2 regions of the Aquabacterium sp. A08 genome follow, and region 2 is predicted to be linked to the other one. Evidence: predicted binding sites of a transcription regulator. Region 2 holds the regulator's gene; the other holds the start of a gene.
The links. The regulator FliA, encoded in region 2, starts transcription of late flagellar genes. The targets are predictions, from matches to a motif close to CTAAAGTTTNNNNNNNNNNNGCCGNTA.

Region 1: HA630_RS09505 (YjfB family protein) is a predicted target of FliA. The motif match lies at 1,919-1,945, and genes of this name have one in related genera.

The regions. Positions count from the first base shown of each region.
Region 1 is NZ_JAAQQT010000606.1:899-4,299, reverse strand. Features, by position in the region: gene HA630_RS09515 (PucR family transcriptional regulator) at 1-200, opposite strand, end outside; gene codB (cytosine permease) at 223-1,503, opposite strand; gene HA630_RS09505 (YjfB family protein) at 1,974-2,177, shown strand; gene HA630_RS09500 (SOS response-associated peptidase) at 2,187-2,942, opposite strand; gene HA630_RS24735 (hypothetical protein) at 3,325-3,401, shown strand, end outside.
Region 2 is NZ_JAAQQT010000534.1:2,693-6,093, forward strand. Features, by position in the region: gene flgA (flagellar basal body P-ring formation chaperone FlgA) at 1-254, shown strand, start outside; gene flgM (flagellar biosynthesis anti-sigma factor FlgM) at 388-744, shown strand; gene HA630_RS04060 (hypothetical protein) at 753-1,148, shown strand; gene HA630_RS04065 (RNA polymerase sigma factor FliA) at 1,251-1,970, opposite strand; gene HA630_RS04070 (hypothetical protein) at 1,945-2,685, opposite strand; gene flhF (flagellar biosynthesis protein FlhF) at 2,678-3,401, opposite strand, start outside.

The DNA of each region.
Region 1 (3,401 bases), on a different contig from region 2:
TGGAGCAGGTTGGTCTCGTCGCGGGGCTGGTTGATGCCGGTGACGAACACCAACTCGCCGCCCCGCACCCAGTCGGAGATCGAGGCGTTTTCCGCCACGTAAGGCCAGCGCACGGTGTGGTGGCCCCCGGCCTGCCCGGCGCGCCATCGCAACGCCTGCAAACCGGGCAGCAGCAAGATGTCGTGAACGCTCAGACTCATCGGGTCCATCCTCGGGCAACGCTCAGGCGTCCGCGGCCTGCAGGACCGAGCGGGACAGGAACATACGCTTGACTTCAAACATCAGGACATAGCTCACCGCCGCCACCAGAATGCCGACCAGCGGGGCCACCCACGGCGAGAAGTAGGCGCAGACAGCCCCGATGAAGTAAGCGCTCAGGCCAATCCAGTTGAAGCGCGGCAGGGCGGTGGCGCTGAGCTTCGGGTAGCGCCCTTTGTGGCCGTGGAAGTAGTCGGCCATGATCACCCCGCCGATGGGCGGAATGATGGAGCCCAGCAGGAGCAGGAAGGGAATCAGCATGTCGGTCATGCCGCCGATGGCCAGCAGGGTGCCGACGCCCGCGCCGACGAGGGTGATGGTGCCCCGGCGATCTTTGCGGACCATGTTGCAGCCGGCAGCCGCGAAGTTGTAGATCGTGTTGTCCTGCGTGGTCCAGATGTTCAGGAACAGCATCACCACCGCCGCCATCGACAGGCCCTGCAGCACCATCACCTCGACGATGTCGGGCTGCTGATAGACCATGGCGCCATAGGCACCGACCAGGATCATCAGTCCGTTGCCGATGAAGAAACCGATCAGGCTGGACAGCACGGCGACCCGACTGCTGCGCGCGAAGCGGGTCCAGTTGGTGGCCTGGGTCGCGCCGCTGACGAAGGTGCCGAACACCAGGGTGATGGCCATGCTCCAGCTCATGCTTTCCTTGGGCTGGATCGCCAGCAGGCCGTCGAGTCCACCGACATCCCGTGTCGCGATCCACAGCGACCACAGCAGCAAGGCCAGCATCGCGGGCACCGCCACACGCGACAGCAGGTCCATGCCCCGGTAGCCGATGAAGGCGGTCAGACTGAAGCCGAAACCGAACAGCACCATCAGCGGCACCGTCCATGCCGCTGGCAGGGACAGCATCTTGACCAGCACGACCGCGATGGCGCCGGTGCCCCAGGCGTACCAGCCGATCTGGGTGAAGCCCAGCACGAAGTCGGAGAGCTTGCTGCCGGTCTCGCCGAAGCAGAAGCGCCCCATGAGCACGGAATTGAGACCGCTGTGACAGGCGATATAGCCCAGCGCAGCGGCATACAGGCCCAGCAGCAGGTTGCCGGTGATGCCGGCCCAGAGCAGGGTCTTGAAGTCGAAGGCCATGCCCAGCTTGCCGCCGGCAAACATGGTGGCCGTGAAGAAGGTGAATCCGAACAGCACAAGGGACGTGGAAATCAGTCCTTTGCGAGCGCCGGGCGGCACCTCGCTGAGGGGATAGTCGTGGTCAAGGTCGGGGGCTTGGGACATGGCGTCACTCCGGTGGTTGATGCGACGCTTTGCGCAAACAACGTGCCAAGCCTACGCGCCAATCGCCTGTTCAAGGGCTACTGCGCGCACTGTGCATACTGCACAGTTTCAAGGACACCCTTCTCGGCGAAGGCACCACCGACATGCACGGCGCGGTCGCGCGCATGAATTGCGTGCGCCATGAGCTTTTTTAGTGCGCGGCCTGAGCGCGCCCAGGAGCTCCTCGCTCACGCGTCCTTCAGGTGCTCAGTTCACTGTGCACAGCGACCCGGCCGACCTCTCGATGCGGCGCACCGGGCAATCCCGAATGGCGCCAGTCACGCCCATGGATCTTTTACCTGGAATCAGAGCACTACGTACGAATCTAGATGGGGGTAACCGGCTCGTCCGTTTTCCACACATCTTCCATCCCACGCTCATGTCTTGGCCATCCGTTCCGATATCTTGGGTGTCTCTGGAGAGCTTAAAGCATGGACGTTTCCCCCACCGCCTTGGTCAACGCCGCTGTGCAGACCCAACAAGCCAACCTGGCCCAGGAGGTTCAGGTTTCGGTGCTGAAGAAGGCCCTGGACGTGCAGGCCTCGGGCACACTAGCTTTGCTGCAAGCGATTCCGGCCAACCTGCCCCTGGCCACTTCCGGCTCTCTGGGCACCCAGGTCAACCAGCTGGTCTGAAGGCTCTGCTCAGAACAGCGAGGGCTGCGAGTTGGTGTGGGTGGTTGGGGCGGCGCCAGGGGCTTCGGCTGCTGGGGCTGCCTGTGGTGTCTTTGGCAGGTTCTGCACGGCTCGCGGTCTGGCCTGCGGTGCCGGTTCAGCGGTCAGTGTCCCGCCTGCGGGCACGGCGCACATCTGCATGGCTTCGTTCACGTCGGCGTTCAGCCAGGCCTGGAACTGCTCAGGCGGTAAAACCACCACGCTGCGCTTCTCATCCCCCGGTCGGTGAAACCGCCCCATCACCGGGTGGCCGTCGGCGTTGACGGTGAGCATGGAGAAGGAGGTGACGATCTCGCCGGTGTCGGTGTCTGTCCAGCGGTCCCAGATGCTGGCCACACCCATGGGTTGGCCGTCGGCTCTTTGGATGCGCCAGCGCACCGCCCTGCCCGTCTCCCAACTGGGCTCGAAGAAGTCGTCGAGCAGCGCGATGGCAAACCGGCGTTGGCGCCACGGGGTGCGGTAGCTGGGTTTCTCGGCCACCGTCTCGGTGCGGGCGTTGTAGGTCTTGCGGCCGATCTGGGTGGCCGCCTGGGCGTCCTGGGTCCAGTGCGGGATCAGGCCGAAGCGGGCCAGGGTGCATTGCACCCCGCCCTGCCCGTCTTTCAATGCGATAGGAGCGGCGTAGCCGGGATAGGTCTCGGGCGGGCACGGCTGGCTGGGCAGGTCCACCCCGAGGGTGGCTCGTGTCCATGACCCGTTGCGGGTGGGGCTGAAGTGGGTGCACATACCGGTGGAGACGGGGATCACCGGTGCCCATGAAACAGGCAGCGGTGACGGAGGCCTTGCAGATCAACGCATTGTTTCACTTCACGGGCGCTTATCCACAGGCTTGCCCACGCTGGTTGGGGATGAATCCCAACCCACTCAAAAGAAACCCGGCACCGCACGAGACGGGACCGGGCGCAAGCGTGCCAGGCACGCGCCCGTTCAGGGAGGCAAACGGGGCTGGGCATAGCCAGCCTCGCCACTGTAGCAGTGCCCGCGCCAGGATGCGCGGATGCAACAGTCAGGGGTTGGGGTGGGCTTGACAGGGGATTGAATAGATCAGCACAATGGTGAACATTCATTCACTTTCGTGAGCTTATCCCTCACCCCGCCGGAGATACCCATGAGCCTCAAAGCACTGATCCGCCGACTGACTGGCAAGGGTGGCGCCATCAACCGCGCGACCTCGTCTCGGGACGT
Region 2 (3,401 bases):
GGCTGGGCCAGGAGGCGGCCCGCGCCCTCATGCCCGGCCAGGTGCTGCGCCAAGGCTGGGTGCGCACGCCCCAGGTGTTCAGCGCCGGCACCCCGGTGCGGGTGCAGGTGCGGGGCCCGGGCTTCCAGCTGTCGGCCAGCGGCCAGGCGCTGACCCACGGCCACGTCGGTCAGCCGGCCCGGGTGCGCCTGCCCAACCGCAAGGTGCTGACCGGCACCGTCCGCGACGCCGACACCGTCGAAGTCGCGCTCTGACCCGCCGGTTGTGGGGCCCGCCCCACAGTCCGCCCGCGGCCGGCCCCGCTAGCACAAAAAAAGGGTTAAAGTCGCCACACGAATGGTCGATAAGGCTCTCAAGCGCCCCCTTGTTTGGGGCTTGGAGAGTGTCATGAAAGTCAACAGCCTGCCCGAACAGTCCGTCAGTGCCACGTCCGTGGGGTCTGCCAAGCCTGCGGAACGTGCTGCTGCGACCCCCTCCAGCGCCACCCCAGCGGCGGCGCCCGACAGCCCCGCCAGCGTCTCGGTCAAGCTCTCGCCGGTCACCCAGACCATGACCAACGGCGTGGCCCGCTCCGGCACCGACGTGTTCAACGCCGAAAAGGTGCAGGCCATGCGCGCGGCCATCCAGAACGGCTCGTTCTCGGTCAACGCCGAGGCCATTGCCGACAAGATGATCGCAAACGCCCGCGAAATGCTGAGCGTGGCCAGCGCCCCCGGCCGCTCGGGCGACACCCCGCAAGCCTGACGCCCCGCATGACCCTGGCCGCGCCCTGGACCCTGTGCCTGCAGCGGCTGGACGACGCCCTGGCGGCCCTGGCCCAGGCGCAAACCGCCGCCACCGACAGCCCGGCCAGCGGCGAAGCCGACACCCTGGTGCAGCGCTGCGCGGCGCTGGCACAGGCCATGTCGGCCCTGGCCCCCGCCTTCCAGGCGACCCGCCCCCTGGGCGCTCCACCCCCGGACGTGCAGCAGCGGCTGCAGCAGCTGCAAAGCGGCCTGGACACCCTGCACGCCCACACCGCCCAGCTCTCGGCCGCCAGCCAGCGCGCGCTGCAGCAGCTGTTCCCGGCCGATCCGCTCAAGGCCTACAGCCGGCTCGGCCAGCCGCGCGGCCCCGCGCTGGGCAGCGCGGGCTACCTCAAGGCCTGAGCCACGGCGGGCGGGCGCCCCCGGCCACCCGCCGAAAGCATCCCAGACACACCAAAGGCCCCGCAGGGCCTTTGGTCGCTCCAGCAGGCACCCGGCGCGGCGTCAGTGCTCGCGCAGCCGCGCCCGCAGCCGGGCGATGGACTGGCTGTGCAACTGGCTCACCCGCGACTCGGTCACGCCCAGCACCGCGGCGATCTCCTTCAGGTTCATGTCGTGCTCGTAGTACATGCTCATCACGTACTGCTCGCGCTCGGGCAGCTTGGTGATGGCCTCCACCAGCGCACTGCGCATGCGTTGGTCGCCCAGCAGGGCCTGCGGGTCCGACTGGGCGTCGGCCGGCAGGTAGCGGTCGAGAAAATGGTCCTCGTCATCGCCCTTGGCCGACAGGTCTTCCAGGTACACCAGCTGGGTGCCGCGCACCCGCGCCAGGGTTTCCTGGTAGTCGGCCAGGCTCATGCCCAGCTCGTCGGCGATTTCCGACTCCTTCGGGCTGCGCGACAAGCGCTGTTCCAGCCGCTGCACCGCGTGTTCGATGTCTTTTTGCAGCTTGCGCGAACCGCGCGACATCCAGTCGCCGTCGCGCAGTTCGTCGAGCATGGCGCCGCGGATGCGCTGGCTGGCAAAGGTCTCGAACTGCACGCCCTGCGACGGCTCGAACCGGGCCAGGGCCTCGGTCAGGCCGATCATGCCGACCTGGATCAGGTCGTCCACCTCGACGCTGGCGGGCAGCTTGGCGATCATGTGGTGCGCCAGGCGGTGCACCAGCGGGCTGTACTGGCGGAGTTGCGCGTTCCGGTCAAGCGTGCCTTTGGCGGTGTACATCTGGAACTCCGAGGGTCTGATCGGCTGGGATCGGGCAACGCTGGCGGCAGGGGTCATCATGGGCTCGGGTCTCGGATTCGTCGATCGTCAGTGCGCTGTCGAGCAGCTTGAGCCAGCCCGACTCGGCCAGCCGGCCCGCCACGGTCCCGTTCCTGCTGGGATGATACCCCAGGGGCCAGACCACGGGAACCCAGCCCAGGCGCTGCGCGCAGGTGGCGCGCAAGGCCTGTTCGGCCTGCGCCAGCCGGGCGCTCACGTCGGGGGCAGCGGCGGGGTCGTCCACCGCCTCCAGCCGCAACACGATGGGTTGCAAGGCCGCGGCCTGGTGCAGCACCTTGACCGCGTTGTAGGCGCCGACCCGGGCCGCCGGGGCGTCGGTCAGGGCCACCAGCGGGCGGGCCGGGCTGTCGGCCAGCAGGGCGGTCAGCGCGTCCAGCGGGGCGTGCAGCAGCACCACGCCGCCGGGCGGCACGCCGTCCAGCCAGCGCCGCAGCACCTCGCGGTGGCCGGCCTGGGCGTCGGCCACGCACAGGCCGCGCGCGCCTTCCTGCACCAGCACCGGCAGGCCCAGGGCGCGCAGGCCGTGCTCCAGCCGCCACAGCAGTTCCAGGGAACGCTCGCCGTCGGGGCTGGCCACCACCGGCAGCACGCGCGTCGGCGGGCGCAGGTCCAGCGCCTGCAGGCCGTGGGCCTGGTCGAAGCCGGCCTCAAGCATGCCAGCCGTCCAGTTGCACGCCGGGCTGCACCGGATCGGTGAAGAACAACGCCAGCTCGCTGGCCTGCGGGTCCTGGGCCGACTTGCCGCTGCTGCCCATGCTCAGGCGCACCAGAGCGGCGGCGTCGGGGCGCTGCCAGTCTTCGGGCACGCGCTGGCCGGTGCACAGGCCGCGCAGCACCGCCTGGTGGCGGATCAGCGCGTCCACGGCCGGGCCGAGCTTGGCGGCCTCGTCCACCTTGGACAGCACCACGCCGTGCAGGCCGGTGTCTTTGTAGGCGGTAAACACCTCGTCCAGCGTGTCGCCGTGGGCGCCGGCGTTGAGCACCAGCAGTTTCTTGATGCTGGGGTGGTCCAGCAACGCCATCATGTCCTGGATGCGCGGGTCCTTCTGGCCCAGGCCCGCGGTGTCGATGATGACCATGCGCTTGTTGGCCAGCAGCTCCAGCAGGTCCTGCAGGGCGGCGCGGTCGTGCGCCAGGTGGGCCACCACGCCCAGCATGCGGCCGTAGGTGCGCAGCTGCTCGTAGCCGGCCACGCGGTAGGTGTCCAGGGTGATCAGGCCGACGCTGTTGGCGCCGTAGGCCTGGACGCACTGGGCCGCCAGCTTGGCGGCGGTGGTGGTCTTGCCCACGCCGGTGGAGCCGATCAGGGCGAACACACCGCCTTCGTCGCACAGGGCGCCGGCGTCGCGGGGGGTCTTCAGGTTGCGCGCC